2 regions of the Mycolicibacterium litorale genome follow, and region 2 is predicted to be linked to the other one. Evidence: riboswitches for the same ligand, from Rfam matches in the RefSeq annotation. Region 2 holds a riboswitch; the other holds the start of a gene.
What was found. Region 2 has a riboswitch for glycine ahead of gcvH (glycine cleavage system protein GcvH). Riboswitches for the same ligand answer to the same signal wherever they lie in the genome.

Region 1 (4,416 bases), 2.6 Mb from region 2:
CGGTGGGGAGGAGGGCCCTGTCCACGCGGCCGGCCTGCTGGTCTACCGCGAAGTGGAGTGGCCGGAGACCACACTGCGGGTCGACTGGGCCGACGATCCGTACGAAGCGTTGTGCGCGCTGTGGGATGTCTGGGCGCCCCAGCGCGACGACTACGTCCGGCGGGCGCTGGATCCCGCGGCGGCACCGTCGTTCGGAGCGCCCGGTGACCTCTGACCCCGCGCAGCACCGGGACGCCACGGCGCGCCGCAAGCGGGCCGCGCAGGAGTGTCTCGACCGCCGCTGGGACACGATCCGCGAGATCAGCACCGGCCTGCACGCCGACCCGGAGACCGCGTGGCACGAGGTGCGCGCCCATCGCCGGCTCACCGCGCTGCTCGCATCCGAGGGATTCACCGTCGACCCGAGGGCCGGAGGCCTCGACACCGCCTTCCGCGCCACCGCCGGCTCCGGGCCCGTCCACGTGGCGTTCGTCGCGGAGTACGACGCTCTGCCCGGGCTCGGCCACGCCTGCGGCCACAACCTGATCGCGGCGGCCTCGGTCGGCGCGGCGCTGATGGTGCGCGCCGCCGAGGACGCGGTGCCGGGGGCGGGGCTCACGGTGCACGTCATCGGCACACCGGCCGAGGAGGGCGGCGGCGGCAAGATCCTGATGCTCGAGGCCGGACAGTTCGCCGACATCGATGCGGCGATGATGATGCACCCCGGGCCGGCCGACGCCGCGCGCGCCGAGCCGTTCGCCGTCGCGCACTGGGAGGTCACCTACCGGGGTGTCGGTGCGCACGCCGCGGCATACCCGCATCTGGGGGTCAACGCCGCTGACGGGTTCACCGTCGCCCAGGTCGCGATCGGACTCCTGCGTCAGCACCTGCCGCCGACCGTGCGGGTGCACGGAGTGGTCACCGAGGCGGGAACGGCGCCCAACGCGGTGCCCGACCTCGCGACGGGCCGCTGGTACGTGCGGGCGGCAAGCCTGTCCGAACTCGACGACGTCGAGCGGCGAATACGGGCCTGTTTCACCGCGGGCGCCACCGCCACCGGATGCGAACTGCGGATTCGCGACGAATCGCCCCGCTATTCGGAGTTCCGTACCGACGAGCAGCTGCTCGGCTGGTTCGTCGACAACGCCGCGGCCCTTGGCCGGGACATGACCTCGCCGCCGCCGGACGGCGCGGCGGCGATGAGGACGGCGTCGACGGACATGGGCAACGTGTCCCAGCACGTCCGGGCCATCCACCCGTACCTCGGCATCGGCTCGCTGCCTGCGGTCAACCACCAGCGCGCGTTCGCCGACGCGGCGGTCGGACCGCTGGCCGAGCGGGCGCTGCGCGACGGCGCGACGGCGCTGGCATGGACGGCGATCGACTTCGCCGCGCATGCTGCCGCGACCTCGCGGTGCACCCACTCGGATCGAGCCCGCTAAACTGGTGCCTGCATCGCCCGTGTGCGGGAGAGCTCCGTGACCGCCAGTCACGGGCGCCGAAGGAGCAACACCTCTCCGTCAACCTCTCAGGCACCCAGGACCGCGCACGGTTTCGATGCCTCTGGAAAGCGGTGGACCAGCGGTCCACCCGCCCATGGGGAAAGGCACGGATCCCGACGGCGTCGGACCGCGCTGAATCTCTCAGGCGCCCGCCCGGGTCGACGACAGAGGGAGAGGGATCGTCCAGCGGTTCTGCGCCCGGTAGGAGATCTCACCCGTGCTCGATGCTCATCAGCCCCGTTTCGCCGACCGGCACATCGGTCCCGACTCCGACGCCGTCGCGGTCATGCTCGACACGATCGGCGTGGCGACCCTCGACGACCTCGCCGCCAAGGCCCTGCCGGCCAACATCCTCGACGCGCTGTCGGCCGACGGAGTCGCGCCCGGCCTGGAGTCGCTGCCTGCCCCCGCGTCCGAGGCCGAGGCGCTGGCCGAACTGCGCGCGCTGGCCGAGTCGAACACCGTCGCGGTGTCGATGATCGGCCAGGGGTACTTCGACACCCTCACCCCGCCGGTGTTGCGCCGCAACATCCTGGAGAACCCGGCCTGGTACACCGCCTATACGCCGTATCAGCCCGAGATCAGCCAGGGCCGTCTCGAGGCGCTGCTGAACTTCCAGACCATGGTGTGCGACCTGACCGGCCTCGAAGTGGCGAATGCGTCGATGCTCGACGAGGCCACCGCGGCTGCCGAGGCCATGACGCTGATGCAGCGCGCCGGCCGCAGCACGTCGACTCGCCTGGCCGTCGACGCCGACGTGTACCGCCAGACCGCAGCCGTCCTGGCCACCCGCGCCCGCCCGCTCGGGATCGAGATCGTGACCGCCGACCTGCGCCAGGGCCTGCCCGAGGGCGACTTCTTCGGGGTGATCGTCCAGCTGCCCGGCGCGAGCGGTGCCCTCGTCGACTGGGCGCCGCTGGTCGCCGAGGCGCACGAGCGCGGTGCCCTCGTCGCGGTGGGCGCTGACCTGCTCGCGATGACCATCGTCACCCCACCGGGCGAGTACGACGCCGACGTCGCCTTCGGCAGCACCCAGCGGTTCGGTGTGCCGATGGGATTCGGCGGTCCGCACGCCGGCTACCTCGCCGTCCACACCAAGCACGCCCGGCAGCTGCCCGGCCGTCTGGTCGGGGTGTCGGTGGACGCCGACGGCGCGCCGGCGTACCGGCTCGCGTTGCAGACGCGAGAACAGCACATCCGCCGGGACAAGGCGACCAGCAACATCTGCACCGCGCAGGTGCTGCTGGCGGTCATGGCGGCCATGTACGCCAGCTATCACGGTGCCGAGGGGCTGACCTCGATCGCCCGCCGCGTGCACGGGCACGCCCGTGCGGTCGCCACCGGTCTGGCGCAGGCCGGTGTGGAGGTGGTGCACGACGCGTTCTTCGACACCGTGCTGGCCCGCGTGCCCGGCCGCGCCGCCGAGATCCGCGATACCGCCAAGTCGCACGGGATCAACCTCTGGTTGGTCGACGCCGACCACGTCTCCGTGGCGTGTGATGAGGCGACCACCGCGGACCACGTCGCCGCGGTGCTGGCCGCGTTCGGCGCCACCCGCGGTGGCCAGCCGTTCACCGGTCCCGAGATCGCCACGCGCACTTCGCCTTTCCTCACCCACCCGGCGTTCACCCGGTACCGCACCGAAACCGAGATGATGCGTTACCTGCGGTCGTTGGCGGACAAGGACATCGCGCTGGACCGCAGCATGATTCCGCTGGGTTCGTGCACGATGAAGCTCAACGCCGCCGCCGAGATGGAGCCGATCACCTGGCCGGAGTTCGCCAGGCAGCATCCGTTCGCCCCTGAGGGTGACGCCCCGGGCCTGCGCCGGCTGATCGCCGATCTGCAGACCTGGCTCACCGGCATCACCGGCTATGACGAGATCTCGTTGCAGCCCAACGCCGGATCGCAGGGCGAGTACGCCGGACTGTTGGCGATCAAGGCCTACCACGAGGCCAACGGCGCCCCCGAGCGCGACGTGTGCCTGATCCCGTCGAGCGCCCACGGCACGAACGCCGCGTCCGCGGCGCTGGCCGGGATGCGGGTCGTGGTGGTGGCGTGCCGCGCCAACGGCGACGTCGACCTGGACGATCTGCGCGCCAAGGTCACCGAGAACGCCGACCGGCTGGCCGCGCTGATGATCACCTACCCGTCCACCCACGGCGTGTACGAGCACGACGTCGCGGACATCTGCGCGGCCGTGCACGATGCGGGCGGGCAGGTCTACGTCGACGGCGCGAACCTCAACGCCCTGGTCGGGCTCGCCCGCCCGGGCCGCTTCGGCGGCGACGTCAGCCACCTCAACCTGCACAAGACGTTCTGCATCCCGCACGGCGGCGGCGGGCCGGGTGTCGGCCCCGTCGCGGTCCGTGCTCACCTCGCGCCGTACCTGCCGGGTCATCCGCTCGCCGCGGAACTGGGTGACGACTACACCGTGTCGGCCGCCCCGTACGGTTCCGCGTCGATCCTGCCGATCACCTGGATGTACATCCGGATGATGGGCGCGCCCGGTCTGCGCGCGGCCTCGCTGACGGCGATCGCCTCGGCGAACTACGTGGCCCGCCGCCTCGACGAGTACTACCCGGTGCTGTACACCGGCGAGAACGGCATGGTCGCCCACGAGTGCATCCTGGACCTGCGCACCATCACCAAGCAGACCGGTGTCACGGTGGACGATGTGGCGAAGCGGCTGGCGGACTTCGGATTCCACGCACCGACCATGAGTTTCCCGGTGGCGGGCACCCTGATGGTCGAGCCGACCGAGAGTGAATCGCTGACCGAGGTGAACGCGTTCTGTGAGGCGATGATCGCGATTCGCGCGGAGATCGACCAGGTCGGTTCGGGTGCGTGGCCGGTGGACGACAACCCGCTGCGCGGTGCGCCGCACACCGCCGAATCGCTGTTGGTGACGGAGTGGGACCACCCGTACACCAGG
Region 2 (4,416 bases):
ACAGATGAGGGTCGCCCCCGTGCGGTCACCCGATTTACTTTACCGTCCGGTTGGTAAAGTAAATCCTCTAGGTATTCAGCACTCGACCAGGTTCACCGATACGTTGACGGCGAGGCCCCCGGTCGAGGTCTCCTTGTACCGGGAGTGCATGTCGGCGCCCGTGGTGCGCATCGTCTCGATGACCTGGTCCAGGCTCACGCGGTGGGTCCCGTCGCCGCGCAGCGCCATGCGCGCGGCGTTGATCGCCTTGCCGGCCGAGATGGCATTGCGCTCGATGCACGGGATCTGCACCAGCCCCGCGATGGGGTCACACGTCAGCCCCAGGCTGTGTTCCATCGCGATCTCCGCGGCGTTCTCCACCTGATGGGGCGTGCCGCCCAGCACTTCGGCCAACCCGGCGGCGGCCATCGCGGCCGCCGAGCCGACCTCGCCCTGACAGCCGACCTCGGCGCCGGAGATCGAGGCGCGCTCCTTGAACAGCGACCCGATGGCGCCCGCGGTCAGCAGGAACCGGACGGCTGTGTCGTCCGGATTCTCCGTGCCGGCCCGGGTGTAGTGCACCGCGTAGTGCATGACGGCCGGCACGATGCCGGCAGCGCCGTTGGTGGGTGCGGTGACGACGCGTCCGCCGGTCGCGTTCTCCTCATTGACCGCGAGTGCAACGAGATTGACCCAGTCCTCGGCGAATTCCGGTCGGCGTTCCGGGTCCTCGGCGCGAAGGCGCTCGTACCACGACTTGGCGCGACGCCGGACCCCGAGCGCGCCCGGGAGCAGGCCGTCGCGGCGGATGCTGCGCTGCTCACACTCCACCATGACGTCGCGGATGTCTAGCAACCTGGACCGGATCTCACCCCTTGTGCGGCTGTAGGTTTCGTTGCGGAGCACGACCTCGCTGATCGGGATGTCCAGGCGGTCGCAGATGCCGAGCAGTTCGGCACCCGAGCCGTAGGGCAGCGGTACCGGTCGCGCGGTGTGGCGGTCGTCGTGGGCCGAACCCTCGGTGACGACGAACCCGCCGCCGACGGAGAAGTAGGTCTCGGCGGCCAGCACGTCGCCGCGCGCGTCGAGAGCGGTGAAGCGCATCCCGTTGCTGTGCGTGGGCAGCACGGTTGCGGGATGGAGGGCGATGTCGCGTTCGCGCAGCCGCACGGGCACGGTCGCGTCCACTCTGACGACCCCGGTCTGCTCGATCTCGCGGGCCCGCGATTCCTTGTGCCGCGTGGGAATCGTCTCGGGTCGGCAGCCCTCCAGTCCCAGCAGGATGGCCGCCATCGTGCCGTGCCCCGCGCCGGTGGCGGCCAGCGACCCGTAGAGGTCGACGCGCATGCCGGCGAGTGCCCCCAGCCGGCCTCCGTCCCGCAGCATGCCGACGAACTGATTGGCCGCGCGCATCGGTCCGACCGTGTGAGAACTCGACGGGCCGATGCCTATCGAGAACAGGTCGAACACGCTGACGGTCATGACGAGGCTTCGTTCGCTTCGGCGTATTCCGCGGCGGTCAGCAGCGGACCGACCGCGGTCACGTCGACCGTGAAGAGCCATCCCGCGCCGTAGGGGTCGGCGGACACCAGGCCGGGGTCCTCGACCGCGGCGGTGTTGATCTCGGTGATGGTTCCGGTCACCGGGGCGACCAGGTCGGACACCGACTTGGTGGACTCCACCTCACCGCAGGCCGCTCCGGCGGTGACCTCGGCGCCCACCTCCGGCAGGTCGAGGAACACCAGGTCGCCGAGTGCTTCGGCGGCCACCCGGGTGATACCGACTCGGACGGGGTCGACGGGCACCTCCGCGGAAGTGAGGGTCACCCACTCGTGGTCGGCGCTGTACAGACGGTCGACGGGAAGCTCGGTGGTGGTCACGGTGATGTCCACCCGGCGAGGTCGGTGAACGTGGCGACGAGTGCGGGACATCGGGACATGAGGGCAGCTCCAGGGTTCGAGAGCCCGGACCACACCGGGCTGGCGCCCTCCCCGCTCTGTCCGGGAACCTGAGAGTCTGAGACGCCGCAGCGGCGTCGTACACCTTCGGTCAGACCGGTCGTGCGACCGGTCTAGTCTCCAGAGTTGCCTCGGCGTCGCGGTACTGGGGCCTGAGAGATTCCCGGGGAGGAGATTGCTCCTACGGCGCCTCGAATTCGAGGTTCTCCCACAACGCTTCAACGGCGTATTCAGTTCGTTGAGTCCACAACATACACACCCGCTCGATCGTCGGCTACCCCCCGATGAAGCTCCACGCGCCGGAGACGACCGAGACGGCGACCGACGCCACGGCGATGGCGATGCCCGCCGCCACGAGAGCGAATTCGGGTGCACCGAAGGTGGACGGACGCGCCCATGTGCGGCCGGGGTAGGCGCCGAATCCCCGCGCTTCCATCGCGGTTGCCAGTTTGGAGCCGCGGCGCAGCGCGAAGACCAGCAAGGCGAACGCCTGACCCAGCGCTCGCCGCAGCCGGGCGTGGTCGGCGACGCCCCGCGCCCTGCGCGCGTAGCCCAGGTACCGCCAGTCCTCCCGCAGCAACCCGACGAGGCGCATTCCGGCCAGCGCGCCGACGACGAATCGCGAGGGCAGCCGCAGGATCTGACCCAGCCCGTCCGCCAGTTCGGTCGGCTGCACGTCGAGGAACAGGAACACCGACGGCAGGGCGATCGCCAGCACACGCAGGAACATGGCCAGCGCCAGCGCGATGGAGCCGTCACTGACGTTGATCAGCAGGAAATGCCAGTGCACGGTGCCGCCGACCTCGCCGTAGAGCAGGTTGGTGAGGGCGGTCAGGCCGGCCGCGACCGTGATGAGACCACCCCGAATCAGGAAGGGCCGCAACCGAACCCCGAGCGCGACGAACAGCGGTATCTCGAGCACGAGCGCGGTGAGAGCCGAAACCCAGTCGACACTCAATACGAGCGCGACGGCGATCACCGCCGCGGTCAGCAGCCGCGCGACCGGGTTCACCGAACGGCGGGCGTCGACGCTCATAGTGCGGTGCTCGGTGAGCCGACGGCGGCGAGCGGGAGCTCGATGCGGTCGTCGGCGAGGAGTTCGACGAATTCGGCGTCGTGGGTGACGGCGACCACCGCGGTGCCGTCGTCGGCGATCTCGGCGAGCAGGTGGATCAGCTCCGCCCAGGTGCGGCGGTCCTGACCGAACGTCGGTTCATCGAGGACGATGACACCCGGCCGCGTCATCAGCACGGTGGCCACCGACAGCCGGCGCTTCTCTCCGCCGGAGAGCGTGTACGGGCTCTGGTCGGCCAGGTGGGCGAGACGGAGCCGCTCGAGCAGGGCGTCGCCCAGTGCGGCCGTCTCTACCGGGTCACGTTTGAGTGCTCTTGGGCCGAGGGTGATTTCGTCGCGCACGGTACCGGCCAGGAACTGATGTTCGGGGTCCTGGAAGACGCTCGTGATCCGGGTGAGGAGCTCCTTGGAGCGCCAGCGGACCGGTTGCCGGTTCTTCGCCGACGGGGCGAAGGCGGCCGCGGCTTCGAAGGTGCCGCCGAGTGGTGGCAGCAGTCCACCGACGGTCAGCGCGAGGGTTGACTTGCCCGAGCCGTTCGGTCCGGTGACCGCGGTGATTCGGCCGCGCCGCAGATCGAAGCCCAGCCCGTCGTGCAGGGCCGGACCCGGACGGTAACCGACCGCCAGATCTCCGGCGGTCAGCAGCGGTTCGGCGCACGCGGGAGGAGTACGGGTGATGACCGGGACAGGACCGTCGGGCACCCAGATGCCAGCCTCGAGCAGTCGTGCGCTCTCCCGCCGCACCGTCTGTTCCGGTGAGCCGTCGGCGACGATGCCGCCGTTCTCACCCAGGACGATGACCCGGTCGATGACCGGCAGCCAGACCTTCGTGCGGTGTTCGACGACGACGACCGTGGCGCCGGTCAGGTCGGCCGCGGCGGTGACGGCGTCGCGCACCTCGGCGACGCCGTCGGGGTCGAGGTTGGCGGTGGGCTCGTCGAGCAGGATGAGACCCGGGTGCATCGCCAGCACACCGGCCAGGGCGAGGCGTTGCTTCTGCCCGCCCGACAGGTGCGCGGTGTCCTGGGTGAGCGGCAGGGTCAGCCCGACCGCGCGCAGCGCATCGTGCACACGCGGCCAGATCGCCGCGCGGGGGACGCGGAAGTTCTCCATGCCGAACGCGACATCGTCGCCGACGCGGGACAGGATGACCTGGGAGTCGGGATCCTGCAGCACCATCCCGATCCGGGAGCGCTGGTCGGCCGGTCGCACGCCGTCGACCAGCAGCCGTCCTGTCTGCCGGCCGTCCTCGGCACTGTCGAGCAGGCCTGCCAGACCGTGCAGGAAGGTGGACTTGCCCGACCCTGAGGGGCCGAGCAGCAACACCCGTTGGCCGGATTCGATGGACAGACTCAGGTCGTGGACCGCCCAGCTGTGCTGTCCGGCGTGTTGCCAGCCCCAGCCC

Region 1: linked by a shared signal. The riboswitch ahead of gcvP (aminomethyl-transferring glycine dehydrogenase) and the one ahead of gcvH (glycine cleavage system protein GcvH) in region 2 are both predicted to bind glycine.

What each region holds. Positions count from the first base shown of each region.
Region 1 covers NZ_AP022586.1:1,551,476-1,555,891, forward strand. The annotation lists gene G6N30_RS07285 (DUF1028 domain-containing protein) at 1-214, shown strand, start outside; gene G6N30_RS07290 (M20 family metallopeptidase) at 204-1,421, shown strand; glycine riboswitch at 1,436-1,534, shown strand; gene gcvP (aminomethyl-transferring glycine dehydrogenase) at 1,699-4,416, shown strand, end outside.
Region 2 covers NZ_AP022586.1:4,483,068-4,487,483, forward strand. The annotation lists gene G6N30_RS21340 (TetR/AcrR family transcriptional regulator) at 1-29, opposite strand, end outside; gene G6N30_RS21345 (L-serine ammonia-lyase) at 76-1,461, opposite strand; gene gcvH (glycine cleavage system protein GcvH) at 1,458-1,859, opposite strand; glycine riboswitch at 2,068-2,158, opposite strand; gene G6N30_RS21355 (energy-coupling factor transporter transmembrane component T family protein) at 2,212-2,973, opposite strand; gene G6N30_RS21360 (ABC transporter ATP-binding protein) at 2,970-4,416, opposite strand, start outside.